Regions from separate parts of the Kitasatospora sp. NPDC093102 genome, predicted to be linked through region 4. Evidence: riboswitches for the same ligand, from Rfam matches in the RefSeq annotation. Region 4 holds a riboswitch; each other region holds the start of a gene.

Region 1 (7,003 bases), on a different contig from region 4:
GGGTGGCGGGGGCCGCCGCAGCGGTGTCGGCGGCGTCCACCGAGTCCCAGATGCCGACGTACCAGGGTTTGGCGGCCTTCGCCTCACCGGCGCTTCCGGGGGCTGTGTTCTGGGAAGGGGCGGCACCGGCCGCGGACGAGGAGGGCTGGGCGGAGGACCGACCGGCCGGATCCACCGCGATGTACGGGGTCTCCCCCGGCACCGCGTAGTGCAGCCGGGCGCGGGCCTGCGCCTTGACGTACTCCGGGTCCTGCCAGCGGGCCTTCTCCCGGCGCAGCTGCTCGACCTGCTGGCGCGCGTGGTCGGCCTTCGCCCGCTGGGCGGAGATCTCGGCGCGCTGGGAGATGAACTGCCGCGTCGGGTAGGCGAGGATCGCCACCAGCGAGCAGAGCACCAGGACGAGGACGGTCGCCCGGCTCGTGAACCGGGGCCGGGCCGCCAAGCCCGGGATCCTCCAGCCAGCCATCTCCCGTATCCCCTCCTGGTCGCGACGGTGCCCCGCCGTCCACCCTACGGGGTGGACGGCGGGGCACCGGTCAGGCGTGCGTCACCGGGAACGCCCGGCCCTCGTGCTTGCCGTGCTCGACAGTCCGCGTGGCGGTGCTGATCACTCCGCGGAGCGGAAGCGCGGGAAGGCGCCGCGGCCGGCGTACTCGGCGGCGTCGTCGAGGATCTCCTCGATGCGCAGCAGCTGGTTGTACTTGGCGACGCGCTCGGAGCGGGCCGGGGCACCGGTCTTGATCTGGCCGCAGTTGGTGGCGACGGCCAGGTCGGCGATGGTGACGTCCTCGGTCTCGCCGGAGCGGTGCGACATCATGCAGCGGTAGCCGTTGCGCTGGGCCAGCTCGACGGCGTCCAGGGTCTCGGTCAGCGAACCGATCTGGTTCACCTTCACCAGCAGCGCGTTGGCGGTGCCGGTCTCGATGCCGCGGGCCAGGCGGGCCGGGTTGGTGACGAACAGGTCGTCGCCGACCAGCTGGACCTTGTCGCCCAGCTTCTCGGTCATGGCCTTCCAGCCGTCCCAGTCCGACTCGTCCAGCGGGTCCTCGATGGAGACCAGCGGGTAGGCGGCGACCAGCCCGGCGTAGTACTCGATGAGCTCGGCGGAGGTGAGCGCCTTGCCCTCGAACTGGTAGGCACCGTCCTCGTAGAACTCGGAGGAGGCGACGTCCAGGGCCAGCGCGACGTCACGGCCGGGCACGTAGCCGGCCTTCTGGATGGCCTCGACGATGAGGTCCAGGGCCTCGCGGTTGGAGTCCAGGTTCGGGGCGAAGCCGCCCTCGTCGCCCAGGCCGGTGGACAGGCCGCGCTCCTTCAGCACGCCCTTGAGCGTGTGGTAGACCTCGACGCCCCAGCGGACGGCCTCGGAGAAGGACTCCGCACCGATCGGGGCGATCATGAACTCCTGGATGTCGACGTTGGAGTCCGCGTGCGAACCGCCGTTGAGGATGTTCATCATCGGGACCGGCAGGACGTGCGCGTTCGGGCCGCCCAGGTAGCGGAACAGCGGCAGGTCGCTGGCCTCGGAGGCGGCGTGCGCGACGGCCAGCGAGACGCCCAGGATGGCGTTGGCGCCGAGCGAGGACTTGTCCGGGGTGGCGTCCAGGTCCAGCATGGCCTGGTCGATCAGGCGCTGCTCGGTGGCGTCGTAGCCGACCAGCTCCGGGCCGATCTGCTCGATGACGGCCAGGACGGCCTTCTCGACACCCTTGCCGAAGTAGCGGTTCTTGTCGCCGTCACGCAGCTCCAGCGCCTCGAAGGCACCGGTGGAGGCACCCGACGGGACGGCGGCACGGCCCGTGCTGCCGTCGTCGAGGCCGACCTCGACCTCGACCGTGGGGTTGCCGCGCGAGTCGAGGATCTCACGGGCTACGACGACATCGATGGACGGCACGAGGCATCTCCTTGCGGAAGCAGGGTCCGGTCTGACGGTGGTGCTGTCAGCAGGACGATTGCGGAGTCGTTACGACCAGAGCCTAACCGCCCGGGCTCCCGGGGCCACGCCGACCTCGGTCCCGTCTCAGCGTGTGGCCCCACTACCCACCGGTAGTTCACCTGCTTGCCCCAGCTTGTCCCACCGGAGCGGGCGAATGCGGACGAAGGGGACCGGCAGGACCGGCCCCCTTCGGACGTCGGGACGGAACGGCGTCGGCGCCGGGTGCGACGGCTCCGCGCCGGACGTGACGGACCGGCGTCGGGCACGACGGCCCGGCGCCGGCCGCGACGGCTCAGCCGAGGTGCAGCACCTGGCCGGGCAGGATCAGGTTCGGGTCGCCGCCGACGGTGGCGTGGTTCTGCTCGTACAGCGCGTTCCAGCCGCCGGACACGCCCTGGGCGGCGGCGATGGTCGACAGGGTGTCACCCGCGCGGACCGTGTAGTCGTGGCCGGCGGCCTGCGGGGCCGACTGCGCGGCGTGCGGGGCGTACTGCGGCTGGGCGGCGGCCTGGCCGGCGTACTGCTGGTAGACGCCCTGGTGGCTGGTCCAGTACCAGGCGCCGTTGTTCTGGTACCAGTACACCTTGGCGTCGGCGTCCCAGCCGGCCTTGCCGGAGAAGCCCGGGGTCTGCGGCTGCGCCTGCTGCTGCGGGACGGCCTGCTGGACCGGCTGCGCGGCGGGCTTCTGCGCCGGCTTCTGGACGGCCGGCTTCTGCGCGACCGGCTTCTGCGCGACCGGCTTCTCGGCCGGCTTGGCGGCGGGCTTCGGGGTCTGCTGCTTGGGGGCGGACTGCGCCTTGGCGTCCGAGGAGGTGTCGACCACGGCCGGGGCGCCGCCCTTGGTCAGACCGGCCTTCTGGGAGCAGACCGGCCAGGCGCCCGGCCCCTGCGAGGCCAGCACCTTCTCGGCAACCGAGATCTGCTGGGCCTTGCTGGCCTGGTTGGCCTGCGGCGCATAGGCGGTGCCGCCGTACGCCTTCCAGGTGCTGGAGGTGAACTGGAGGCCGCCGTAGAAGCCGTTGCCGGTGTTGATGCTCCAGTTGCCGCCGCTCTCGCACTGGGCGACGGAGTCCCAGGTGGAGGCCGGGGCGGCGGAGGCGCCGGTGGCGGTGAGGAGCGGCATCGCGAGTCCGACGCCGGCCACACCGGCGACGGCGATGGCCTTCTCGGCCTGGGTGCGACGACGGTGACGGCCAGTTCCAACGAACAGCATGAAGAGGTCCCTCTCCGTACGCCTGCGAGGTGAGCTGTCGGGTTCGGACCGGGAGGTGGCCCGGCCGCCGTACGCGGAAACGATTCCGCTCGGGCGGCTTCACCCCAAGCCGTGGGGAGACGGCAACAAACCTGGTTCCCCCGCCCCTGCCCAGGGTTCTGGTCGGTTTCCCGTGGCGCGGCGGGCAGGATTCGGCGTTCCGCGCACGAGGTCCGCAGCTGCGAACTCCAGGGAGAGTAGACAGATCATCAGACCAATCACAAGCTCATATCGTCAATATCACACGAAAATTACGGCCCGTGTCCGATCGCCTACCAGCGGCGGCGTTATGTCCGGATTGATGGGTGTTCACACCCTCGGCGGCAGCCGATCGGCGACGTCCGTCGCGTGACCTCAGCGCGCCGAGGGCGCGGAAGGAGCGTGCGGAGGCGTGTGCGGGGAGCGGCTCTCCGGACTGAATTCCACCGGGAGTTCGCGCAGCCCACGCATGATCAGACCGCCGCGCCAGCGGAGATTCTCCGGGCTTTCCGCGAGCCGCAGATCGGGCAGCCGGGAAAGCAGCGTGGCCAGCGCGGCGCGCCCTTCCAGCCGGGCCAGCGGGGCACCGATGCAGTAGTGGATGCCGTGCCCGAACCCCAGGTGGGGGTTGTCGGCCCGGGCCAGGTCGAGGGTGCTCTCGTCCGCGAACCGGGCCGGGTCGCGGTCCGCCGCCGCCAGCACCACCAGCACCGGGTCGCCGACCGGGATGTCCACCCCGCCGATGGTCAGCGGCCGGGTCGCGAACCGCCAGGTCGCCAGCTCCACCGGCCCGTCGTAGCGCAGGAGTTCCTCGATCCCGCTCTCCAGCAGCGCGGTCTCCCCGCGCGCCACCGACTCCTGCAGCAACCGGCGCTGCTCCGGATTGCGCAGCAGCGCGTAGGTGCCGTTGCCGATCAGGTTGATGGTGGTTTCGAAGCCCGCGAAGATCAACACGAAGCACATGGCGGCGGCCTCGTTCTCCGTCAGGTGCTCGCCGTGGTCGCTGGCACGGATCAGGCCGGAGATCAGGTCGTCACCGAGGTCGGCCCGCTTGCGGTGGATGAGGTCCACCAGGTAGGCGCGGATGCGCTTGACCGCCCGGCCCACGCCGCCGCGTTGCCCGCCGTGGTGGCGGATCATCATGCCCGCCCAGTCACGCAGATCGTCCTGGTCCTCGGCCGGCACCCCGAGCATGTCGCAGATCGCGTAGATGGGGAGCGGGAAGGCGAACTCGTGGATCAGGTCCGCCGAACCGCGCTGCGCGAAGCCGTCGATCAGCCGGTCGGTGAGTTGCTGCACCCGCGGCTCGAACTCGGCCACCCGGCGCGGGGTGAACGCCTTCGACACCAGCCGGCGCAGCCGGGTGTGGTCCGGCGGGTCGATGTTCAGCAGGTGGGTCATCAGGTCCGCCTGCCGCTCCCCCGGGATGCCCACCCGGCCGGTGCGGTGCGCCTGCCCGCTGTGGTGCGCCGGGTTCTTCGACAGCCGGCCGTCCGCGAGCGCCTGCCGGGCGTCCGCGTACCGGGTCACCAGCCAGGCGTCGACGCCGCTCGGCAGCGTGGTGCGGTGCACCGGGGCGTGCTCGCGCAGCCAGGCGTAGGCGGGGTACGGGTCGGCGGCGAACTCCCAGGTGAACAGCTGCGGGGCGGTGGCGTCAAAGGGCGCGGCGGCGGGCCGGGCGGGGTCGGGCTGAGCTGGCATGGACCGACCGTATCCGGTGCGACGGGCCCGCCCTCCCTCCGGCGGGCCGCCGCTCCCCGCCGGCGGATCGCGTCCGGCGCACCAACACTCCATGGCCCGCCCATGGACGGGCCGTGGACGGCCCGTGGACAGCTCTTGGCCGACTCTTGGCCGCGAGGCGGGCGTGAGCCTGGTCACCTGAGGGGTAATCCCTGTTGCGGAGGGTCAGGACCTGCCTACGATCCTCCGCAGTACGCGTGGGCGCCGGTGCGGTGTCGTCCACAGGGAAGGAGCAGGCCATGCGGATCAGCGGGTCAGTCGTCGTCATCGCGGTCCTCGACGGCGGGTCGGGCGCGGGCCTCGCCCGCCGGTTCGCCGCGGCCGGCGCCACCGGAATGCTGATCGCCGACCAGCACGTCGGCATCGCCGAGGACCTCGCCTCCGAGCTCGACCGGACCGGCTGCCCCGTCGTCGGCGTCTGCGGCGACATCCGCCGCCCCAGCGACGTCGCCGCCCTCGTGGACACCGCCGAGAAGCACCTCGGACCGATCGACCTGTTCGCCGTGGCCGGCCCGGACGGCGAGCGGATCGTCTCGCTGGCCGAGCTGCCCGACCACCTCGACCTGGAGCGCCTCGCCGAACTCGTCGTCCTCGTCGGCGAGGCCATCGGCGAACTCGTCCCGCCGCAGCGGCGCCCTGAGCCCGCCGCCACGGCGGCCTGAGGCCCGTCACTCCGAGCCCGGGCCCGTCACTCCGGCTTGAGGCCCTCGGCCGCGCGCACCGCGTCCCGGTAGCCGCGCGCGGCCGACCGCAGTGCCGCGTCCACGTCCACCCCGGCGTCGTACGCCCGCTGCGCCACCGCGAGCAGCAGCCGGCCCGCCGAGTCGGCGGTCAGCTCGGCCGGCAGCTCGTACGGCTCGTCCGGCACCCCCGTGAAGCCCGCCCGGCGCACCCGGGACACCAGCTTCGCCGCGTACGCCAACGAGGGCAGCCCGGCCGGCACCCCGTCCAGCACCGACTCGCGGTCCGCCTTCTCGGCCGCCTTCAGCTGCTCCCAGTTCGCCTCCACCTCGGCGGCGCCCCCGGCCTCGACGTCCCCGAACACGTGCGGGTGCCGGTACATCAGCTTCTCGACGATGTCCCCGGCCACGTCGTCGATGGTGAACGGCTCGGCCGGGTGCTCCTCGGCGATCCGGGAGTGGAAGAACACCTGCAGCAGGACGTCACCCAGCTCCTCGCGCAGCGTCTCCCGGTCCCCCTCCTCGATCGCCTCGACCAGCTCGTACGCCTCCTCGACCAGGTACTTCACCAGGCTCTCGTGCGTCTGCTCGGCGTCCCAGGGGCAGCCGCCCGGGGAGCGCAGCCGGTCCATCACCGTCACCAGGTCCAGCAGCCGTGACCCCGGCAGGTCGTACGAGCCGGGCAGCACCTCGATCTCCGGCACCTCGCCGGCGTGCTCCACCGCGAGCCGCGCCAGCGCGTCGGTCAGTCCCGGGTCCCCGTCCGGACTGCCCAGCCACACCGTCGGCCCGGCCCCGGCGGGCTGCCCGGTCAGCAGTCGCGCCAGCGCGGGCGCCGACCCGGCCGGCACGGCCTCCACCACCACCCCGGCCTGCCGCACCGCCGCCACCTGCGGGTGCCCCTCGTCCCCCACCAGCACCCGCCCCGCCGACCGCAGCGCCTCCCACGCCGGCCACGCCAGCAGGCCGGGAGCCACCCGGTGGGTGGTGGTCAGCAGGATCAGCTTCGCGCCCGGAGTCTTCGTCGGCACAGCATTCGTCGTCACACCCCGAACCTACCTCCGCGCCCTCACCCCGCCCGCCCGTTTCTCCCGGAGCTCCCACCCCAGGCCCGGGCGCGGCGTCCCCGTTACAGCGCGGGACGTCGGCAGCGGCCACCGGGTCGGTGCCGTCGCTGCGCGCGCAGGGAGGTGAGGGCCGGAGACACGGGCGCCGGGGGGGGTGGTGGGGATCAGCGGTGGGGCGGGGGCCAGGGGGTGGAGGCGGAGGTGAGGGTGGACAGGGACTGACGGAGGCGGCGGACGGCGGGGTGGTGGGGGCCGTCGCGGCGTTCGCGGTCGAGGAGGAGGGGGAGCAGCCACTGCCACGCGTTCCGGGGGTCTCCGGTGGCGGCGAGGTGGAGACCGATGCGTTCGC
Region 2 (7,003 bases), on a different contig from region 4:
TGGCGGCGGCGCTGGAGGCGGAACCGGCCTTCCGGGTGCGGATAGCGGAGCGGCTTCGCCTGGGACAGCCGGACCTGGTGAGGGCGCTGGAGTCGGGCACCGCCCCGGGTGCGGCCGATCCGATGGACGTCGCGGCCGCCGCCTACCTGGTGCGTTCGCCGGGCTGGAGCCGGCTGGTGACCGAGGCCGGTGAGGAGGCCGAGCGGGCCGGCGCCGAGGACGCGGCCGCGGAGGCGGCCCGGCTGGTGGAGAAGCTGCAGGCCGAGCTGGCCGAGGTGCGGGCCTCCGCGCGGGCGGACCTGGACCGGCAGCGGGCCGAGTCCGAGGGCGTCCGCAAGGAGGCCGAGTCGCTGCGCAAGAAGGTGCGGTCGCTGGAGAGCGACACCCGCCGGGCGCAGGCCGAGACGCGCCGGGTGACCGGCGAGCTGGAGGCCGTGAAGGCGCAGGCCGCGGCCGAGCGCGGCGCGGCCGAGACCGAGGCGCGCAGGCTCAGGCACCGGGTCGCCGAACTGGAGAACGCGGTCGAGCAGGGCCGCCGGTCGGCCCGCGAGGGGCGCAGTGTCGAGGACATGCGGCTGCGGCTGCTGCTGGACGCCGTGCTGCAGTCGGCCCAGGGGCTCCAGCGGGAGCTGGCGCTGCCGGTCTCCCAGATCCGCCCGGCGGACCTGGTGGAGGCGGTGGTGCCGGGGGCGGCCTCCCCGCACGACGTGGCCCGGCGTGGGCTGGCCGAGGACGATCCGGCGCTGTTGGACCAGCTGCTGGCGATTCCTCAGGTGCACCTGGTGGTGGACGGCTACAACGTGACCAAGACCGGTTATCCGACGCTGCCGCTGGAGCAGCAGCGGATCCGGCTGCTGGGCGGGTTGGCGATGCTGGCCCAGCGCACCCAGGCGGAGGTCACCTGCGTGTTCGACGGGCAGGACCTGGACGTCCCGGTGATCATGGCGCCGCCGCGCGGGGTCCGGGTGCGGTTCAGCCGGACGGGGGAGACGGCCGACGAGCTGATCCGCCGCCTGGTGCGGGCCGAGCCGCAGGGCCGCCCGGTGGTGGTGGTGTCCACCGACCGGGAGGTCGCGGAGGGCGTGCGGAAGGCGGGCGCGCGCCCCGTGGCGTCGGTGCTGCTGCTGAACCGGCTGGCCCGGCCCTGACCCCACCAAGCCGCGTGATGCCTGGTCAGGCGCGGTTCCGAGGCGGTGCGCGGCTTTCGTGAAGTCAGAGTGAAAGCCGGAGTTCACGCCTTCGGGGGAGTGGTAAAACGGATAGATCTTCACTAGGGTCTGGCGTCAAACCTATTTTTAGGAATCTCATCCCATCAGGTGAGTCCGAGGAAAGAAGGAGCCGGTCCCTTGGCCTCCCACCGCCGTCCCAAGCAGCCGAGCCGCGCGCGGATCTCCGTGCTCACCGCTGCCGCTGCGACCGCGGTCGCCCTCTCCGCCCAGGTGGCCGCGCACGCCGCACCGCAGCCGAACAAATCGGACGTCAAGGCGCAGATCGACCAGCTCCAGGAGGAGCAGGAGCAGGCGGCTGAGAAGTACAACGGCGCCAAGGAGCGGGCGGACCAGCTGCGCAAGCAGGCCGACCAGCTTCAGGACCAGGTGGCCCGCAGCCAGGAGCAGATGACCCAGCTCCAGGGTGGTCTCGCCGAGGTGGCGGGCGAGCAGTACCGCATGGGCGGCATCGACCCGTCCGTCCAGCTGATGCTCTCCTCCGACCCGTCCGGCTACCTGGAGAAGGCCTCCACCGTCCAGCAGGCCAGCACCAGCCAGGCCGAGGCGCTCAAGGGACTGCTGGACCAGCAGCGCCGGCTGGACCAGGAGAAGGCCGAGGCGGCCGCCGTGCTCGCCTCGCTGGACACCACCACCAAGGACCTGAACCAGGCCAAGGCGGACGTCAACACCAAGCTGAAGGCCGCCCAGGACCTGCTGAACTCGCTGAGCGCCGCCGACCGCGCCGCGCTGCGGGCCCAGCAGGCACAGGACGACCGCGCCTCGCGCGGCAGCGACCGGGTCGACCTCAGCAGTCTGCCGCCGGCCAGCGGCTACGCGGCCGTGGCGATGGCCAAGGCGATGAGCAAGCAGGGCTCGCCGTACGTGTGGGGCGCCACCGGGTCGACCACCTTCGACTGCTCGGGCCTGATGGTCTGGGCGTACGGGCAGGCCGGCGTCTCGCTGCCGCGCACCTCGCAGGAGCAGGGCCACTACGGCACCCGGGTGCCCTCGCTGGACCAGGCCCAGCCGGGCGACCTGGTGATCTACGGCAACGACATGCACCACGTCGGGATGTACATCGGCAACGGCATGGTGGTCCACGCGCCGCACACCGGTGACGTGGTGAAGGTGATGAAGGCCGACGCGATGTCGATCAACACCATCCGCCGGGTCTGACGGTCCGACACGCCCGAGGGGCTCCTCCGGGGCCTGTGAAAAGCGCCACCTCCGTGCGGGGGTGGCGTTCGGGTTTCCGGCTCCTTCGCGACCACATGCTGAGAACCGATCAGCCTTGCGTACGCCATTGGTTACCATCGGTCATTTTCACAAAGGAACTTGGGTAATCTTCCGTCTTTTTTCTGACAAGGATTTGAACGGATCACGGTTCAGTTACTAGGGTCGTGCCCCGAACCACCGCACTGTCGATCGCCCTGCCAGGGTGGCGGCGGTGGTTACCGCCGAGTTCGCGAGGCAGCGGGGCAGGTCGAAGCGACTGCCCGACAGGGGAGCCCAGTGGTCGGGGGCGCTGTGGAGCGGAGCCGGGGAACCACGTTCCTCCGGGGTGAATCGGCGCCAGGTCGGCCGATGGAACGGCCGTGAGGCGCCGTAGGGCATGCTTCCGGCCCGAACCCGTCAGCTCACCCGGTAGGCGGACGTAGGAAGAAGGAGTCCGCCTTCGTGGCGTCCCATCGTCGTCCCAAGCCCGCCGGTCGCGCCCGCGTCTCGATCCTCACCGGGGTCGCTGCCGCAGCCGTCGCCCTCTCCGCGCAGTCCGGTGCCCACGCCGACCCGCAGCCGACCAAGGAACAGGTCAAGGAGCAGGTCGACCAGCTCAACGAGCAGGCCGAGGTCGCGACCGAGAACTACAACGCCGCCCAGGCCAAGCAGCAGGAGCTGGAGAAGCAGGTCTCCGGCCTGCAGGACCAGGTGGCCCGTCAGCAGGCCCAGGTCACCGAGCTCCAGGGCGGCCTGGCCGAGATCGCCGGCGAGCAGTACCGCAACGGGGGCATATCCCCGACCGTCCAGCTGATGTTCTCCTCCAGCCCGGACAACTTCCTCAGCCAGGCCGGCACGCTGAACCAGGCCGGCAGCACCCAGAAGGGTCAGCTGAAGGAGCTCCAGGAGCAGCAGCGCAAGCTCGACCAGGACCGCAACGAGGCCCAGGGCAAGCTCGCCGAGCTGGAGTCGACCACCCAGCAGCTGAAGGCCTCCAAGGAGGAGGTCCAGGGCAAGCTGAAGGCGGCCCAGGACCTGCTCAACACGCTGACCGAGCAGGAGCGCCGGGCGCTCCAGCAGGCCGAGGAGAAGGCCGCCGCCGAGGCCCAGCTGAAGGCGGAGTCCGCGAAGCTCGACGCCGCGAAGGCCGCCGCCGACCGCGCCTCGCGCGACAACAGCCGCGGCGACCTCGCGGCCGGCACGACCACCGCTCCGGTGAAGGTGGCCGCCGGCAGCTCGCGCGGTGCCGCCGCGCTCTCGGCCGCCGCGTCCAAGGTCGGCAGCCCGTACGTCTGGGGCGCCACCGGCCCGGGCTCCTTCGACTGCTCCGGCCTGATGGTCTGGGCGTTCAACCAGGCCGGCGTGTCGTTGCCGCGCACCTCGCAGGCGCAGGCCTCGGCCGGCACCCGGATCGGTTCGGACATCTCCCAGGCCCAGCCCGGCGACCTGCTGATCTTCTACAGCGACGCCCACCACGTCGGCATCTACGCGGGCAACGGCCAGGTGCTGCACGCGCCCAAGCCGGGTGCGTCGGTGCGCTACGAGGCGGTCACCAACATGCCGCTGGCCTCCATCGTGCGGGTCTGATCCCGGCACGGACGCTTCCAGGCCCGGTCTTCCCCAGGGAAGGCCGGGCCTGCGGCTTTTCCGGCGGGGTCGACCTGATGTCCGATTAGGGGTCAAATATTCGAGTTGGGAGGGGTTTGGACTCGCTTGCCCGAACTCGCTAACGTCTGCCACCGGACTCCCGCTCGACGGCCGCCCGTCGTGGTGCGGCGGCGGGGGCCGCACCGCAGGATTGGAGCCGCTGCCGCCATGCCCGTGCACCGCCGTTCCCAACTGCTCACCCGGGCGCTGGTGCTGACCGCGGCCGCCGCCACCGCGCTGGGCGTGGCCGCCGGAGGCAGCGCCCAGGCCGCCCCCGGCAGCCCGGACCCGTCCGACCGCCAGGACGTCACGGCACAGGTGGAGCAGCTGTACGACGAGGCCGAGCAGGCGTCCGAGAAGGCCAACGCGGCGCAGGAGGCCCAGCGGCGGCTCCAGGGCGAGACCACGATCCTCCAGGGTGAGATCGCCGTCGCCCAGGACCAGCTCAACGAGCTGCGCGGCGACCTGGCGACGGTGGCCGGGGCCGAGTACCGCGGCGGCGGGATGACCCAGACCGCCCAGCTGATCCTCTCGCCCGACCCGGAGGGCTACCTGGCCCGCGCCCGCACCCTGGGCCAGGCCGCCGTGCGCCAGCAGGAGACCCTGCACGAGCTGGTCACCCGGCAGCGCCGGCTCGACCAGCGCCGCACCGAGGCGGCCGGCAAGCTCGCCGAGCTCGACCAGACCCGCCGCTCGCTCGCCGACAGCAAGCAGCAGATCCAGCAGCGGCTGGCCAAGGCGCAGAAGCTGTTGAACGGTCTGGGCGCCACCGAGCGGGCCCGGATGACGGCCCAGGACGCCCGGGACGCCGAGCAGCGCGCCACCCGGGGCACCGACCGGCTGGACCTCGGCACCGCCCCGCCCGCCTCCGAGCGCGGGGCCGCCGCGCTGGCGGCCGCGGTGCGGATGATCGGCTCCCCGTACGTCTACGGGGCCACCGGGCCGCACGCGTTCGACTGCTCCGGTCTGATGTACTACAGCTGGCGGCAGGCCGGAGTGACCCTGCCGCGCACCTCGCAGGCCCAGGCGTACGCCGGGCAGCGGATCAACCTGTCCGAAGCGCGACCGGGAGACCTGGTGATCTTCTACCGGGACATGCACCACGTCGGCATGTACGCCGGTGGTGGGGTGATCGTGCACGCCCCCCGTCCGGGTGCCAAGGTCCGCTACGAGAGCGTCTCCGCCATGCCGGTCTCCGGGGTGGTCCGGCTCTGAGCGCCCCGCTGTCCGGCCCTGCCGACCCCGCTGACCCCGCCGACCCCGCTGAGATAGCCCGGCCCCGGCCCCGCCCCCGCCGCGTGCTGTCCCGGCGGGGTGCGTTGCTGCTCGCGGCCGGCGGGCTGGTCCAGCTGTCGCTGCCGCCGGCCGTCCCGGCGGCGGCCCCGGCGCGGTCGGCGGACCGGTACGGCGAGGTGGCCGCCGCGCTCGCGGAGCGGGCGCGCTCGGCGGCGCCGTGGGCCGGGCTGCCGGTGGCCGAGACGGGGTACCGCAACCTGGTGCTCGCCGCCTCCGGCGGGCCGGAGCGGCTGACCGCCGCCGCCGACCTGGCGGTGCGGATCGCCGGGTACGACGAGTACCCGGTGGTGTACCCGCGCCGGATCGAGCTGGTCCGGGCCGGGGACGGCTGGCGGGTCGAGCGCGAGGAGAGCGCGGGCGGGCCGCCCGCGCCGTGGGACTTCGGGCCGCTCCGGTCGGCGCCGGGCGCCCACTGCCTGGTGCTCGGGCCGGTGGCCGGCCCCGACCCGGCCGAGCTGGTCGCGGTGGGGGACCGGGCGGTGCCCGCCGTCACCGAGGTCTGGGGCGGCGCCTGGCCGGGGCGGCTGCTGCTGGAGCGGCCCGCGACCGAGGAGCAGTTCGCCCGGCTGCTGGAGGGCGACCCGGACGGCTGGACGGGCATGGCGGCGGTCACCGTGGCCGCCCCCGGTGCGCCCTGGCACACCCCCTCGGACCGGGTGCTGGTCAACCCGGAGGCGTACGGGCGGCTCAGTGACTTCGGCCGCCAGGTGGTGATCACCCACGAGGCCACCCACGTCGCCACCAGGGCCGACACCCGGGCCTGGACCCCGCTGTGGCTCTCCGAGGGCGTCGCCGACTGGACCGCCTACCGGGACTCGGGCCGCAGCCCCCGGCAGATCGCCCCCGAGCTGGCCCGGGACGTCGCCGCGGGGAAGCCGCCGACCGCACTGCCCGCCGACCGGGACTTCGCCGCCGGGGCCACCGGCATCGCCCAGGCCTACGAGCAGTCCTGGCTGGCCTGCGAGCTGATCGCCCGCGTCCACGGCCCGCGGCGGCTGGTCGCCTTCTACCGGGCGATCGGCGCGGCCGACGGGCAGGGCGAGGAGCGCGAGCGCCGGACCGACCGGCTGATGCGCCGTGAGCTGGGCGTCGGCCTGGAGGAGTTCACCCGGCTCTGGCTGGAGCAGGTGGCGGCGCTGTGAGACGTGTCCGATCAGCGGCCGATCAGCGGCGCTGCTCGGCCGGGGTGCCCGGGTGGTCGATGCCGTCCAGCAGGTCCTGCTCGTAGGCGATGCCCGGACGCACCGGGTAGCCCGCGACGGGCAGCGCGGCGGGCTCGTGGTCCAGCACCACGGTCGGCGGCAGCGGCGCCTCGCCGCGGGTGGAGCGCCAGAGCCGGACGCAGGAGAGCACGGCCGCGGCCAGCAGCAGCAGGTTGCGCACGGCCAGCACGGTGACCGCCGCCGGGTCGCTGGCCAGGACCTGGGTGAACATGGTCGGGAACTCGACCAGGGTCAGCGGGCAGGCGAGCAGGATCAGCACCGCCACCGGCCGCTGGCTGCTGTTGCGCACGGTCAGGCAGACCGCCGCGACGCCGATCAGCCAGACCAGGTACTGCGGGCTGATCACCCGGCTGGTCACCACGAAGATCAGCAGCGCGCACAGCGCCGCGTCGTACATGGTGGCCGCGCTGCGGC
Region 3 (7,003 bases), on a different contig from region 4:
GAACGGGCGGGCGGCCGGGGTGCGCCAGTCGAGCAGCAGCGGTTCGTACGTCTCGTCGGTGAGGCCGGTGCGGCCGATGTAGTGGACGGTGCCGTCGCGCTCGTCGAGCCGGCCGAAGCACAGGCCGCGCTCGACCGCGTCCAGCCGGGCGACGTGGCGGGCGGCCTCGCGCGCACGCACCTCGCGTTCCAGCCGGGCCTGGTGGGTGCCGCCGGGCGCGGCGCCGTCGTGGGCGCCGTCGGCGGTGCGGCGGGCCCGTTCGCGTACGGCGTCCAGCCGGGCGTAGAGCCGGGTGAGGTGGGCCTGCTCGGTGCGCAGGGCCGTGGCGAGGCCGCCGCTGGAGTCCGGTGCGGCCACTGGAGGTTCGCTCATCGATGTGGTATCCTTGCGGTGAGGAGGTTGTGGTGCGTCATCTGAAAGGCGCTCAATTGACCCAGCCTACCCCATCCGCCGACGCCCGGCGTGACCTCGGCTGTTACTCTTGCGAAGCGTGAGCGCGAAGCCCCAGATCCCCAATGTCCTGGCCTCCCGGTACGCCTCGGCGACCCTGGCCCAGCTGTGGTCCCCCGAGCACAAGGTGGTCCTCGAGCGCCACCTGTGGCTCGCCGTCCTGAAGGCCCAGCAGGACCTCGGCGTCGAGGTGCCGGCGAACGCCGTCGCCGACTACGAGCGGGTGATCGACCAGGTCGATCTCGGCTCGATCGCCGCCCGTGAGCGGGTCACCCGTCACGACGTGAAGGCCCGGATCGAGGAGTTCAGCGAGCTCGCCGGGCACGAGCAGATCCACAAGGGCATGACCTCCCGGGACCTGACCGAGAACGTCGAGCAGCTGCAGATCCGCCAGTCCCTCGAACACGTGCGGGACCGCACGGTGGCGGTGCTGGTGCGCCTGGCCAGGCTGGCCGCCCAGCACTCCGAGCTGGTCATGGCCGGCCGCTCGCACAACGTGGCCGCGCAGGCCACCACCCTGGGCAAGCGGTTCGCGTCGATCGCCGACGAGCTGCTGGTCGCCTTCCGCCGTCTGGAGGAGCTGATCGCCCGCTACCCGCTGCGCGGGATCAAGGGCCCGGTCGGCACCGCCCAGGACATGCTGGACCTGCTCGGCGGTGACACCGAGAAGCTTGCCGAGCTGGAGCGCCGGGTCGCCGGGCACCTCGGTTTCGACCACGTGCTGACCAGCGTCGGCCAGGTCTACCCGCGCTCGCTGGACTTCGAGGTGCTCACCGCCCTCGTCCAGCTGGCCGCCGCGCCGTCCAGCCTGGCCAAGACCATCCGTCTGATGGCCGGCCACGAGCTGGTCACGGAGGGCTTCAAGGAGGGCCAGGTCGGCTCCTCCGCGATGCCCCACAAGATGAACACCCGCTCCTGCGAGCGCGTCAACGGCCTGGCCGTCATCCTGCGCGGCTACGCCTCGATGACCGGCGAGCTGGCCGGTGACCAGTGGAACGAGGGCGACGTCTCCTGCTCGGTGGTGCGCCGGGTCGCGCTGCCGGACGCGTTCTTCGCCTTCGACGGTCTGCTGGAGACCTTCCTCACCGTCCTCGACGAGTTCGGCGCCTTCCCCGCCGTGATCGAGGCCGAGCTGGACCGCTACCTGCCGTTCCTCGCCACCACCAAGGTGCTGATGGGCGCGGTGCGCGCGGGCGTCGGCCGGGAGACCGGGCACGAGGTCATCAAGGAGCACGCCGTCGCCTCCGCGCTGGCGATGCGCGCGGGCGTCCGGGAGAACGAGCTGCTGGACCGGCTGGCCGCCGACGAGCGGATCCCGCTGGACCGGGCCGCGCTGGACGCGCTGCTGGCCGACCGGCTGTCCTTCACCGGTGCGGCCGGTGCCCAGGTCGCCGAGGTGGTCCGCCAGGTGGAGGCCGTCGCGGCCGCCTACCCGGAGGCCGCCAAGTACGCGCCGGGCGACATCCTCTGACGGGCACTACCCTCTGAGGCCGGGTCAGTTCTGAGCCGAGGGCCCCGCCGCCGGACCGGTGGCGGGGCCCTCGCGCGTCGTGGGGACGTGGCCCGGGTCGAACGGCGGGGTGGTGGTGCCGCACGGCCAGTCGCAGTTCGGCTCGGCCACCGCCTGCTCCTCGGGGGCGAGCACGTTGCCCCGTACGGTCGCGAAGGCGATCAGCCCGCCGGCGACCAGCAGGCCCGCGCAGATCAGCATCGCGGTGTGAAAGGCGGAGTCGACCGAGGCGGGCACCCGGTAGGCGTCACCGCTCAGCCCGGCCAGCGCCGGCAGGGCGGCCACCGCGAGCAGGCCGGCCGCGCGGGCGGCGGCGTTGTTGACCCCGCTGGCGATGCCCGCGTGCCGGACCTCGACGGCGGCCAGCACGGTCGCCGTCAGCGGCGCGACCAGCAGGGTCATTCCGCAGCCCATCATCGTGACGGCGGGCAGCACGTCCGCCCAGTACGAGGAGTCCGGGCCGATGCGCAGCATCAGCAGCACCCCGGCGGCGCACAGCACGGGACCGACGGTGAGCGGGATGCGCGGGCCGATCCGCTTGCCGAGGCGCCCGGCGCGCGCGGACAGCGCCAGCATCAGCACGGTGATCGGCACCAGCGCGAAGCCCGAGACCAGCGGTGAGAACCCGGACACGATCTGGAGCTGCACCACCAGCAGGAAGAAGACGCCGCTGAACGCCGCGTACACGCACAGGGTGACCAGGTTCACCGCGGTGAACAGCCGGGAGGAGAACAGGCCGAGCGGCAGCATCGGCTCGGGGGCGCGGCGCTCGACGGCCACGAAGGCGACGCCGGCCACCAGTCCGATCGCCCCGCTGACCCAGACGGTGGGGGACAGGCCCTCGCCGGCCGCGGTCAGCGCGTAGGTGACCGCGCCGAGGGCGAAGGCGGCGAGCACGGCACCGAGCACGTCGAAGCGGCCGGAGGCGTCCTTGTCCCGGCTCTCCGGTACCGAGCGGGTGGTGACCGCGATCACGGCGACGGCGAGCGGCAGGTTCAGCAGGAAGATCCAGCGCCAGCCGGGACCGTCCACCAGCCAGCCGCCGAGGAAGGGGCCGACCGCGGCCGACACCCCGCCGAAGCCGGACCAGAGGCCGACCGCCGTCGAGCGGTCGTCAGGATGGAAGACGGCCTGGAGCATGGCGAGTGAGCCGGGGGTGAGCAGGGCCCCGCCGATGCCCTGGACGGCGCGGGCGGCGATCAGCACCCGGATGTCCGGTGCGAGGGCGCAGGCCGCGGAGGCGGCGGCGAACCAGACCACGCCCACCAGGAAGACCTTGCGCCGCCCGTACCGGTCGCCGAGCGCGCCGCCGAGCAGGATCAGGCCCGCCAGGGTGAGCAGATAGGCGTTCAGCGTCCATTGCAGGGACGCCAGGGAGGCGCCGAGGTCGGCGCCGATCCGGGGCAGGGCGACGTTCACCACGGTGCCGTCGAGCATCGCCATGCTGGAGCCGAGCACCGTCGCCAGTAGTACCCAGCGCCCCTGCGCGGTGCCCAGGCGCAGGGTGCCGGCCTCGGAGGTGGCCACGGGCGAATCCTGCGCTGCCGGGGCGCACGTGACAAGGGTCACCGCTGGGTGTGTTGACCGAGGGCGGTGGGTGAACGGGCGGGCGCGCTGCGTCGCGGATCTCGGCGCAGGGTCGTGGATCAGTGGCGGGGGGTGAATGGGTTGTGTACGTACCGTGGGGTCCGGCCTGCGGAGGGTCACTGCGCCCGGGGGGATCGTTGCCGTTTCAAGAGATCGACATTGCTTCACCCGAACGGATGGGTTTTAGTTCAGCGACCGCCCGGCCAGTCCGGACGGATCCACCGGGTGGAACGCCGAGTCCTGCCGCTGCCCGGTGGTTCGAGACGAACTCTGTACGGCAGGAGTGGGGGACCCACAGGTAAGTCGCCGGACCGGAGTTCGCGCCTCAGGGCGCGGGTGTCCAGGACCGGCTCGGGGTGAAGCCGCGCATGCGGCCGGGCAACTCCAGCCCGAACCCGACAGCTCACCTCGCAGGCGTCGGAGAGGAAAATCCCATGCCTGCTCAGGCTCGTCGTATCGCCCTGCCCCGCGCTGCCCGCATCGGCATCGCCACCGCCGTCACCGGTGTCTCCTTCGCCCTCCCGCTCGTGACCGCGGTGAGCGCCCAGGCCCACATCGTTCCGGCCGCCCCGGTCGCGCAGGCCGCTGCCTCCACCGACGCCAAGCCTGCCGCGCAGGCCGCTGCTCCGGCCGCCCAGGCGGCGCAGGAGAGCTACCGCGTCGTCGGCGGCGACACCCTGTCCAAGATCGCCGACGCCAAGAACGTCGAGGGCGGCTGGCGCGCGCTGTACGAGCAGAACCGCTCGGTCGTCGGCGCCAACCCGAACCTGATCTTCCCGGGCCAGCAGCTCGCGCTGCCGGGCCACGCCGCCGCGCCGGCCGCCGACGCTGCTCCGGTGAAGCCCGCCGCCCCGGTGAAGCCCGCCGCCCCGGCCAAGCCGGCCGCTCCGGCGACCCAGGCCGCCACGCCGCAGGCCCAGGTCCAGGTGAAGACCGAGGCCGCCAAGCCGTCCGCGCAGCTCCAGACCCAGGTGCAGGTCGCCGCTCCGGCCCAGGTCGTGACCGCCACTCCGGTGGCCGCCGCCACCTCCGGCTTCGTCGCCCCGCTGGCCAACCCGAAGCTCGGCACCGCCTACGGCGTGGCCGGTTCGATGTGGGCCTCCGGCCACCACACCGGCCAGGACTTCATCGCCTCCACCGGTACCCCGCTGCGCGCCGTCGCCAACGGTGTCGTGGTCAAGGCCGGCAACGGCGGCGCCTACGGCAACCAGGTCGAGATCAAGCTCGCCGACGGCCACTACGCCGAGTACGCGCACCTCTCCTCGATCGGTGTGAAGATCGGTCAGGCCGTCACCGTCGGCCAGCAGATCGGCCTCTCCGGCGCCACGGGCAACGTGACCGGCCCGCACCTGCACTTCGAGATCCGCAACGGCTCGGAGTACGGCTCGGACATCAACCCGGTCGCCTTCCTGCGCGCGCACGGCGTCGCGCTCTGAGCCCGAGGCACTCCGACCTCGCGGGGCCCTGAGCCCCGAAGGTTTCAGGAACCACCGCTGCTGCGGGGCGAATCGATCCTCCGGGATGGTCATGTCGGGTGACCGCTCGACCGGGTGATCGCCGCACGGCGGACATGGGCGCGGGACACGCCCAGGCCGGCCCGGCTCCACGAGGACCTCCTCGTGGAGCCGGGCCGGCTGCGTCGTCCGAGCGGTGGAACGAGGCGTCAACTCCGGTGCGCTGACGGTCTTCGACCGTCGTGCGAGTGGCTCCGGCGCGCCGTGTCGTCGGACGGCCGGCGCCCGGCCGGTCCGGCCGGGCGGGTCCGGGAAGTGAGGAGGCCGGACGACACTTCCGGCGGGCTCGCGTCGCGGCCCGGGGTCAGTGCCGGTGGACCGGCAGGCCGTACTGGGCCGCGGCCAGCAGCTCGTGCATCCGGTGGCCGAAGTCGTCGGTGTCCCGGGCCGGTTCGGGAAAGACCAGGCGGACGTCGCGGTGACCGTGCGGGTGGTCCAGGCGCAGCACCAGGCCGTAGCGGTCCAGTGCGAGCGGGCGGATCTCCGGCTCGTGGGCGAGCACGGCAGGGTCGAGCAGCCGGGTGAGGACGTCGAGCGCCTCCGCGTGGTCGTCGGCGAAGTGGGTGAGCAGCGCGGCCTCGTGCCGGGCCAGCGGGTCGGGGGCGGCGAGGGCGAGGTCGCCGGCGGTGATCGCGCCGGTGCCGTACGGGGTGGCGAGGACGGCGTGGGCGACGTCCACCCGCAGGTGCACGCCGAGGCCGTCGTCGGTGAGGTGGGCCGGGTGCAGCCGGCCCGCCAGGGTGAGGCGGGCGCGGACCCGGTCGCGGACGGCGACGGGGGAGACGTCGGTGACGTCGAGGACGACGGCGAGGCCGTCGGTGGCGCCGGCGGCGGCCGCGGTGAGCGGGTCGTCCAGGGCGGCGCGCAGTCGTAGCCGGGAGCCGTGCACGGAGACCGGGGTGTCCAGGTGGTGGTGCTCGCCCAGGGCGCGGACGGTGAGCGAGGAGGTCGTGCTGAGCAGGCTGTGGATCCGTTCGGCGGTGGTGGGCTCGGGGACCTCGGTGTCGCCGGTGGGCAGGCTCATGGACGGACCTCCAGTAAGTTAGGTGAGCCTAACCTAATGCGAGGGTGAGGGTGTGGCAAGCAGGCGCCCGGACGGGCGGAAGGGCCCGGGTGGCGTCCGGGCCCTTCGGTGCGGCGGTGCGTCAGCCGATGACGGCCTGGGCGTCGATCTCGACCAGCATCGGCTCCTGCGGCAGCTCGACGAAGACGGTGGTGCGGCACGGCTTCACGCCGCCGGGCTCGATGTTCTCCTCGATGAACTCGGCGTAGACCTCGTTCATCAGCGGGAAGTCGGCGCGCTTGGTGAGGTAGACGCGGAACATCACCACGTCCTCGATGGTGGCGCCGCCGGCCTCGACGATGGCCTTGACGTTCTCCAGGGTGCGGCGGGTCTGTGCCTTCACGTCGCCGTGGTGCAGGTACTCGCCGGTGTCCGGGTCCTGCGGGCCCTGGCCGGAGACCTGGAGGATCGGGCCCTTGCGGACGCCCTGGGAGAACATCCAGGCGGGGGCGGGGGCGCCGTCGGTGCGGATCTCGGCCTTCTCGCCGGTCTGGGGGTGCTCGGAGGACATGGGGCTCCTTGGTGTCTTCGACGGTTCGTCAGGTGTGGTCGGGACGGCCGCAGTCGGCCGACACGGCGCGGGTGGTGGTGAGCAGCTGCGGGAGCAGGTCCAGCACCTGCTCGTACGGCAGGACCACGTCGGGGACGGAGATCGACGCGGCGGCGACCACCCGGCCGCTGGCGTCCCGGACGGGCGCGGCCACGCAGTTGATGAAGGCCTCGTGCTCGGCGTGGTCCTGTGCCCAGCCCTGGACGGCGACCTTCTCCAGCTCGGCGAGCAGCGCCTCGGGGGTGGTCAGGGTGCGTTCGGTGTGCGGGGTGAAGTCGATCCCGGCCACCACCCGGCGCCGTTCGGGCAGCGGCAGGTCGGCCAGCAGC
Region 4 (7,003 bases):
CCGGCGGGCCGTCCTGGCTGCCGCAGCCGACCGAGTGGGCCGAGCTGAGCGTCGAGGCGCAGACCGGGGACCCGACCTCCACCCTGGAGCTCTACCGCAGTGCGCTGGCCGTCCGCCGGGCGCAGTCCGACCTCGGCGCCGGCACCGGCGTCGAGTGGCTGGAGAGCCCCGAGGGCACCCTGGCGTTCCGTCGCGGCGCCTTCGTCTGCACCGTGAACACCACCGGCGAGCCGGTGCGGATCGCGGCCCCGGGCACGCTGTTGCTGGCCTCGGCGGACCTCGTGGTGGACGGCGGCGAGACGGTGCTCGCCCCGGACAGCACCGGCTGGTGGGCGGTCTGACGTGGTTGGAATAGGCTCTGGGACCGTGACTACGGCGCGACTCTCAGACATCGCGGCGCAGGCGGGGGTCAGTGAAGCCACCGTCTCCCGCGTGCTCAACGGCAAGGCGAACGTTTCCGCCGCCACCCGGCAGACCGTGCTGGCGGCGCTCGACGTGCTCGGGTACGAGCGGCCGACCCGCCTTCGCCAGCGCAGCGCCGGGCTGATCGGACTGATCACGCCGGAGCTGAGCAACCCGATCTTCCCCGCGCTGGCCCAGGTGATCGAGCAGGTGCTCAGCCGGCACGGCTACACCCCGGTGCTGTGCACCCAGACGCCGGGCGGGTCCACCGAGGACGAACTGGTGGAGATGCTGGTGGACCGGGGCGTGGCGGGCATCGTCTTCGTCTCCGGGCTGCACGCCGACAGCACCGCCGACCACGACCGCTACGCCCGGCTGGCCGGGCGCGGGGTGCCGTTCGTGCTGATCAACGGCTACAGCGAGAAGATCGACGCGCCGTTCATCTCGCCGGACGACCGGGCCGCGATGTGGATGGCCGTCCAGCACCTGGCCGAGCTCGGGCACGAGCGGATCGGGCTGGCCGTCGGTCAGCGCCGGTACGTGCCGGTGCTGCGCAAGATCGAGGGCTTCACGGCGGCGATGTGCGAGGTGCTCGGACGCACCCGGGAGGAGGCCGAGAACCTCGTCCACCACACGCTGTTCAGCGTGGAGGGCGGGCACGCGGCGGCCGGCGCGCTGCTCGACAAGGGCTGCACGGCGATCGTCTGCGGGAGCGACATGATGGCGCTCGGGGCGATCCGGGCGGTGCGGCAGCGCGGGCTGTCGGTGCCGCAGGACGTGTCGGTGGTCGGCTTCGACGACTCGCCGCTGATCGCCTTCACCGAGCCGCCGTTGACCACGATCCGCCAGCCGGTCGAGGCGATGGCCACGACGGCGGTGGACGCGTTGCTGGAGGAGGTCGGCGGAAACGCGGCCCAGCGCGGCGAGTTCATGTTCCAGCCGGAGCTGGTGATGCGCGGGTCCACCGGGGCCTGCGCACGCTGAGCCCCGGCTGCCACGGCCTAACGAACGGGCCCCGGAGGGCGGTTGCTCTCCGGGGCCCGTTCGGCGTGCGCGCGGTCGGCCGTCGCGGGCCGTCCGGCGGTCAGCCCTCCTGGGTGGTGGGGCGGTCGACGGTCAGACGGTGTCCGTCGGCGGCCTCGCCGGTACGGGTTTCGGTGCGGCGGCCGCGGGCCAGGTAGTCGCGCAGGACCAGTTCGACGGCGTCCTGGGGGTTCTTGGTACCGGAGAGCATCATCGCGTCGATCGCGAGGTTCGCGTCGAGGGTGACGGTGACCTGGGCCATGTGACTCCTCCTCGGGTGCAGAGCAGCAGCATGCCCGTTGGGGCGGGGATTCACCACGGGATATGGCGGAACCGCCGGAGGGGGCCCCGGGACCGTCGGCGGGAACGCCGGAACCCCCGGGGAGGAGCGACCAGACTCTCCCCGGGGGTGGTGGGCGGTCAGTGTTCGGATGACGACCTGCGGGCAACAGATGACAGATGTTGAAATCTGTTACCTGTTATCTGCTGTTCGTCATCCGTCGGCTGTCACCGGCTGTCACCGGCAGCCCGCAGGCCGTTGCTCCGTCCTCAGACCCGGCCGGCGAAGTCCGGGGCCCAGTTGGCGATGCTCTGCTTGCGGACGCCCGAGCTCGGGTTGGCGGCCTCGACGTACTTGCCGTTGCCGACGTAGATCGCGACGTGGTAGACGCCGGAGTCCTTGCCGTTGTTGGACCAGAAGAGCAGGTCGCCGGGCTGGAGGCTGTCCAGCGAGACGTGGGTGCTGGCGGCGGCCTGGTCGGCGGCGACGCGCGGGATGGAGATGCCCGCGGCGCGCAGCGCGGCCTGGGTCAGACCGGAGCAGTCCCAGCCGCCGTTGCCGGTGCCGCCGTAGACGTACGCCTGACCGACCTTCGACTCGGCGAAGGAGACCGCGGCGGCCATGCCGCCGGTGGCGGCGGGGGTCTGGGCCTGGGCCTGGGTCTGGGTCTGCGGAGCGGGCTTGGCGGCCGGAGCCGGAGCCGGGGCCTGGGTCTGCGCGGTCGGCCGGACGTTCACTGCACCGCCGTTCGCGGACTGGCCGGGCTTCTGCGAGCGGTCGAACCAGGTGAAGTCCGAGCCGGTGGTGGAGGACTGGTCGGCCCGGGCCTGGCCGTTGCCGCCGAGGGACAGGTGCTGGCCCGGGTAGATGGTGTCCGGGCCCTCGGTCAGGGTGCCGCGGTTCAGCTCGTACAGCCGCTGCCAGCCGCCCTGCACGTTGTGCTGGTCGGCGATCGAGGACAGCCAGTCGCCCTCGACCACGGTGTAGTCCCCGCCCTGGGCCTGCTGCTGGCGCTTCTGGACCCAGTCGCTCCGGCTGCCGGAGGCGGCGGAGCCGGTGGTGGCCTGCGCGTTGTCCTGGGCAGGCGCGGCAGGCGCGGCGGGCGCGGCGGGCTTGGCGGCCGGGGCCTGGGGCTGCGCGGGCTTGGCGGTGGGCTTCGCGGCCGGAGCGGCGGGCTTGACGTTCTGCTGGGCGGGCTTGGCGGCGGACGAACCGGCGGTGGAGCCCGCCGAGGTGTCGACCGACGCGGCGGCGCCGCCCTTGGTGAGGCCCGCCTGGACGGAGCAGACCGGCCAGGCGCCGGGGCCCTGCGAGGCGAGGACCTTCTCGGCGACGGCGATCTGCTGGTCCTTGGTGGCCAGGTCGGCGCGCGCCGCGTAGGTGGTGCCGCCGAAGGCGGACCAGGTGCTGGAGGTGAACTGGAGGCCGCCGTAGAAGCCGTTGCCGGTGTTGATGCTCCAGTTGCCGCCGCTCTCGCACTGGGCGACCTTGTCCCAGGTGGCGACGGAGGCGGCGGAGGCGGTGCCGGAGGTGAGGCAGGGGACGGTGAGGCCGACGCCCGCGACGCCGAGGGCGGCGATCACGCGGTGGGTGCGGCTGGACGGACGAGTGCCGTTGGTGGGCAGCATGAAGACGCGGTCCTCTCCCACGCCTGCGAGGTGAGCTGTCGGATTCGGGCTGGAGTTGCCCGGCCGCGCGGTGGGCGCGGCTTCACCCCTAGCCCTGGACCGTTCCGGAGACCGGTCCGGGGCGACTTACCTGTGGGTCCCCCGCTCCTGCCGTGGTGTGCGTTTTCGCGATGCCAGGACATCCGACGGCAGGACTCGGCGTTGCGGATGAACCGGGTTCGTGTGGTTACGAACGGGGAGCACGTTAATCAGACTTAAGTTCAAACTGCAAATGACTGTGACGTGCATCACGGTTTATTGGGAACTGCCAAAATTGCAGCTAATCATGATCGTAAATGATCGTTTTCAGGCAATGCCATTGCGGAAATCGACAACTGGCTTCGCCTCAGGAGGAGTGTGACGGCGCGTCGAATTGCGGAACGGTGCACTCGGGAGAGTGGGGGAGTGGCCGCGATTCGCGCGCGCGGACAGGCGATCCCCATTTCCTTTCAAATGGCGCCAGAACGGACATTCCATCTCATTGCCGTTCGACTCCCCCGTACGGGACGCGCGTGGCAGGAGGGGTAGAGCGAAGGGTCCGGAACGCAAGCCGTTCCGGACCCTTCGGTGCGCGCGAACCGGCGCGCGGTGTCGACTACTGCCCGGCGGTCCCCCCGGCGGCCGCGTGGGCGCCGCGAGAGCCCTCCACGGCCCCCTCGGCCTCGGCGGCGGCCGCCGCCTCCGCCTCGGCCCGCGCCAGGTCCTCCGGGGACGGCGCGGGCAGTGCGGCCAGGTAGGTGGAGGCGATCAGCTGGCCGACCGACGGGTACGCGCCCAGCGGCGCGGCCGACGGGCAGCCGGTCTCCTCGGCGGCGGTGGCGAGCAGCTCGGAGTCCGCCTCCGGACCGATCACCAGCGGGGCCAGCGCCGGGCGCTGCGAGCCGGTGTCCTTGAGGTGGTTGACGGCCGCGGCCACCGAGCCGGGCACGTCGAGCGCGGCGGCGACGACCGGCACGGCCAGCCGGGCGGCCAGCAGCACGCCGGTGATGCCGGCCGCGGCGGCCGCGTCCTCGCCGCCGACGGTGGTCAGCACCACGCCGTCCGCGGCGGTCGCGATGGCGAACAGCCGGGCGCGGTCGGCCCGGGCCAGCCCGGCCTCGGACAGCCGGACGTGCACGGCCTCGGCCAGCAGCGGGTGCGGGCCCAGCGGGTCGGTGACGGGCGCGCCGTACTCGGCGGCGATCGCGTGAAGCTCGGTCAGGAAGCTGTGCGGGCCGGGGACCAGCGGCACCAGGACGGGCATCGGCAGCCCGGCCTCGGCGGCCAGGGTCAGCAGCTCGGACACGGTGCGGTCCTCGCCGTCGGGGCCCTCGGTGCCGCCGGCGGCGAGGTAGCCGACCGCGGTCTGGACGCCGTTCTGCTCGGTGCGGACGATCGAGAGCAGCTCCTCGACGACCGAACGGGACTCGGGCCCGGCGGTCGCGGGCACGGCGAGCACCAGGGCCGGGGCGCCGGCCGGGATCTCGGGGCGCTCGGGACGACGGTGGCGCCCCCGCGCACGGGAGCCTGGAGTGCGGACGGGCAGTGGCGCGCCCGGGATGGCTGCGGTGCTCATGCCGGAGATCGTAGGACATCGGCCCGTCCGGCTTGCAGTCGGCTGCCGTTCGGGTTTCGCGTGGCCGCCGCGCGGACTCGGTGCGTCTCCGGCGCCGGTCCGGGCGTATTGCCTACAATCCGGACATTCCTCACCCAACCCCCTGGCGGTCGCCGGTGGTTGCCTCGACGTGATCCGAGGGGTCGGGCGTTGCATCTGCGGTGCGTGAGATGTCTCACAGCATGGGGGCGGCTTGACGGAGGGTCACGGGGGTGCGACTCCCGGCATTCGAAGATCAACATTTAGCGGGGAGGCGCTCACGGCCGGTTATCGCGAGCCCGGTGATTCCATCGGCTATGTCCGTTTACGTACCGTCAGGAGAAGGGCCCGTGAAGAGTTCGGGGCTGCGGATAAAAGGCCTCGTGCACCTGCAACGTCCCGTGCTGATGCACGTGCACTGCGGCTATCATCGCGTCAAGTGAGGCGTTGTGCCGGACCGGTACGGGGCCGGTCCGTTCGTTCGGCGGTGCCGGGGGGCGCCGCGCTGGACGACAACTCCGGAGCTCTTCGGGAGATTTCTATGCACGACTCGCAGGACACGCACGGCTCGTACGACACCTACAACGGGATGGCCGCCGCCGATCTTCAGGGGGTGGTCTGGCAGAAGAGCCGGCACAGCAACTCCCAGGGCAACTGTGTCGAGTTCGCGGCCCTGCCGGGCGGCGATGTGGCGATGCGCAACTCGCGGTTCCCGGACGGTCCGGCCCTCATCTACACCCGGGCCGAGATCGCCGCCCTGCTGCTCGGGGCGAAGGACGGGGAGTTCGACCACCTGGCGGTCTGACCGGCCGCCGTGCTCCACCATCGGGGGGCCGTCGTGGGTGCCGACACCACGACGGCCTTTGTCTTTGTCTCCTGAGGATGCCTCTCGTCCGGATGCCTTTCCACCGGATGCTTCTCCTCCGGCGGCCACTTTCCCGGACACCTCTTTCCCGGACACCTCTTTTCCGGACACCTCTTTTCCGGACACCTCTTTTCCGGAGACCTCCTCCGGTCCGGATCCGCCCGGCCGCCCTGAGCCGCTCGCGGGTCCGAGGCGCCGGGAGGCCTCGGCGGGGCCTGGTGGAAGGGCCCGGGGTGTGGTCCTCCCGGGGCTGCCCTCGGCCGGCCGCGCGCCGTGTGGCGCAGGGTCCGTGCTGGGCGCGGGGCCCGTCCTGGCACCGTTGCAGTACTAGGCCGAGCGCCGATGCCGCCCGCCGACGTCGACGGGGCCGTCGAGCGGTGAGCGGCCGCGGAGTTCGGGGTGTCCGTCCAGCGGGGAGCCGCCGACCGCCTCCGCCTCGAACATCGCCCAGACCACCTTGCCGGTGCCCAGCGGATTCCAGCCCCAGGAGCGGCTGAACGACTCCACCAGGTGCAGCCCGCGGCCCGATTCGGCGACGAAGTCGGCCTCCCGGGCGACCGGACCGATGCTGCTCGGATCGCTCACCGCGCAGACCACCTGGGGTGCGCGGTGCACCAGGCTTATTCGGATCGGGAGCCGGCCGTCCGCGGTCGGCTGTATGGGAAAGTCGTACTCGCCCCGGGCGCCGCCCGACGGGTCGGGCCGTGCGCCGATCGCATGCCGGAGCGCGTTGGTCACGAGTTCCGAGGCCACCAGCGCGACGTCGTCGAACAGCTCCGTCAGGCCCCAGCGCTGGAGCGTGGTCCGAGCGAAGTCGCGTGCGGTTCTGACGGCTTCGAAGCGAGGAGCGAGCGTGCAGGTGACCACATGGGGGTCAACCGCCAAGGCCGTACCGGTGCTCATGAAGAGCTCCTCCCATAAGGGGGCGGACACGGCTGGACCCGCCGGGGTCATGCCGGTCACCTCCGACTCGCTCGGCCGCTCGGCCGCCCCCTCGACCAGGCGCGCGCGCACTCGAACGCCCGATGGCGCGGGGGACGCCGTCGGGTCGGTGCACGGAGTCGCGCGTGGGGTCGACGCGGAGCCCGCGGGATTGCCAGGGATGTGCAGGTGCACGTGCACCATGGTGGTGTGCGCTCACTGCAGATGCAAGAGTCGATTCACGTGCAGTCGCACTATTGGCATATGCAAGC

What was found. A riboswitch is a leader RNA that binds a small molecule or an ion and turns the genes downstream of it on or off. The one in region 4 is predicted to bind cyclic di-AMP.
Region 1: linked by a shared signal. The riboswitch ahead of AB0O11_RS24145 (transglycosylase family protein) and the one ahead of AB0O11_RS25340 (transglycosylase family protein) in region 4 are both predicted to bind cyclic di-AMP.
Region 2: linked by a shared signal. The riboswitch ahead of AB0O11_RS04780 (NlpC/P60 family protein) and the one ahead of AB0O11_RS25340 (transglycosylase family protein) in region 4 are both predicted to bind cyclic di-AMP.
Region 3: linked by a shared signal. The riboswitch ahead of AB0O11_RS30495 (LysM peptidoglycan-binding domain-containing M23 family metallopeptidase) and the one ahead of AB0O11_RS25340 (transglycosylase family protein) in region 4 are both predicted to bind cyclic di-AMP.

What each region holds. Positions count from the first base shown of each region.
Region 1 covers NZ_JBFBFA010000020.1:113,062-120,064, reverse strand. Annotated here, with positions in the region: gene AB0O11_RS24155 (septum formation initiator family protein) at 1-466, opposite strand, end outside; gene eno (phosphopyruvate hydratase) at 608-1,894, opposite strand; gene AB0O11_RS24145 (transglycosylase family protein) at 2,229-3,149, opposite strand; cyclic di-AMP (ydaO/yuaA leader) riboswitch at 3,155-3,323, opposite strand; gene AB0O11_RS24140 (cytochrome P450) at 3,543-4,868, opposite strand; gene AB0O11_RS24135 (SDR family NAD(P)-dependent oxidoreductase) at 5,147-5,569, shown strand; gene AB0O11_RS24130 (MazG family protein) at 5,596-6,633, opposite strand; gene AB0O11_RS24125 (serine/threonine-protein kinase) at 6,819-7,003, opposite strand, start outside.
Region 2 covers NZ_JBFBFA010000002.1:313,150-320,152, forward strand. Annotated here, with positions in the region: gene AB0O11_RS04770 (NYN domain-containing protein) at 1-1,148, shown strand, start outside; gene AB0O11_RS04775 (NlpC/P60 family protein) at 1,347-2,384, shown strand; cyclic di-AMP (ydaO/yuaA leader) riboswitch at 2,722-2,875, shown strand; gene AB0O11_RS04780 (NlpC/P60 family protein) at 2,886-4,010, shown strand; gene AB0O11_RS04785 (NlpC/P60 family protein) at 4,239-5,285, shown strand; gene AB0O11_RS04790 (hypothetical protein) at 5,369-6,508, shown strand; gene AB0O11_RS04795 (glycosyltransferase 87 family protein) at 6,531-7,003, opposite strand, start outside.
Region 3 covers NZ_JBFBFA010000036.1:38,777-45,779, reverse strand. Annotated here, with positions in the region: gene AB0O11_RS30510 (ATP-binding domain-containing protein) at 1-372, opposite strand, end outside; gene purB (adenylosuccinate lyase) at 491-1,921, shown strand; gene AB0O11_RS30500 (MFS transporter) at 1,946-3,487, opposite strand; cyclic di-AMP (ydaO/yuaA leader) riboswitch at 3,842-3,979, shown strand; gene AB0O11_RS30495 (LysM peptidoglycan-binding domain-containing M23 family metallopeptidase) at 3,982-4,983, shown strand; gene AB0O11_RS30490 (DUF2470 domain-containing protein) at 5,366-6,085, opposite strand; gene AB0O11_RS30485 (RidA family protein) at 6,207-6,635, opposite strand; gene AB0O11_RS30480 (IclR family transcriptional regulator) at 6,664-7,003, opposite strand, start outside.
Region 4 covers NZ_JBFBFA010000023.1:12,550-19,552, reverse strand. Annotated here, with positions in the region: gene AB0O11_RS25355 (glycoside hydrolase family 13 protein) at 1-341, shown strand, start outside; gene AB0O11_RS25350 (LacI family DNA-binding transcriptional regulator) at 367-1,386, shown strand; gene AB0O11_RS25345 (hypothetical protein) at 1,487-1,687, opposite strand; gene AB0O11_RS25340 (transglycosylase family protein) at 1,975-3,354, opposite strand; cyclic di-AMP (ydaO/yuaA leader) riboswitch at 3,341-3,505, opposite strand; gene AB0O11_RS25335 (hypothetical protein) at 3,968-4,927, opposite strand; gene AB0O11_RS25330 (DUF397 domain-containing protein) at 5,487-5,750, shown strand; gene AB0O11_RS25325 (ATP-binding protein) at 6,138-6,713, opposite strand.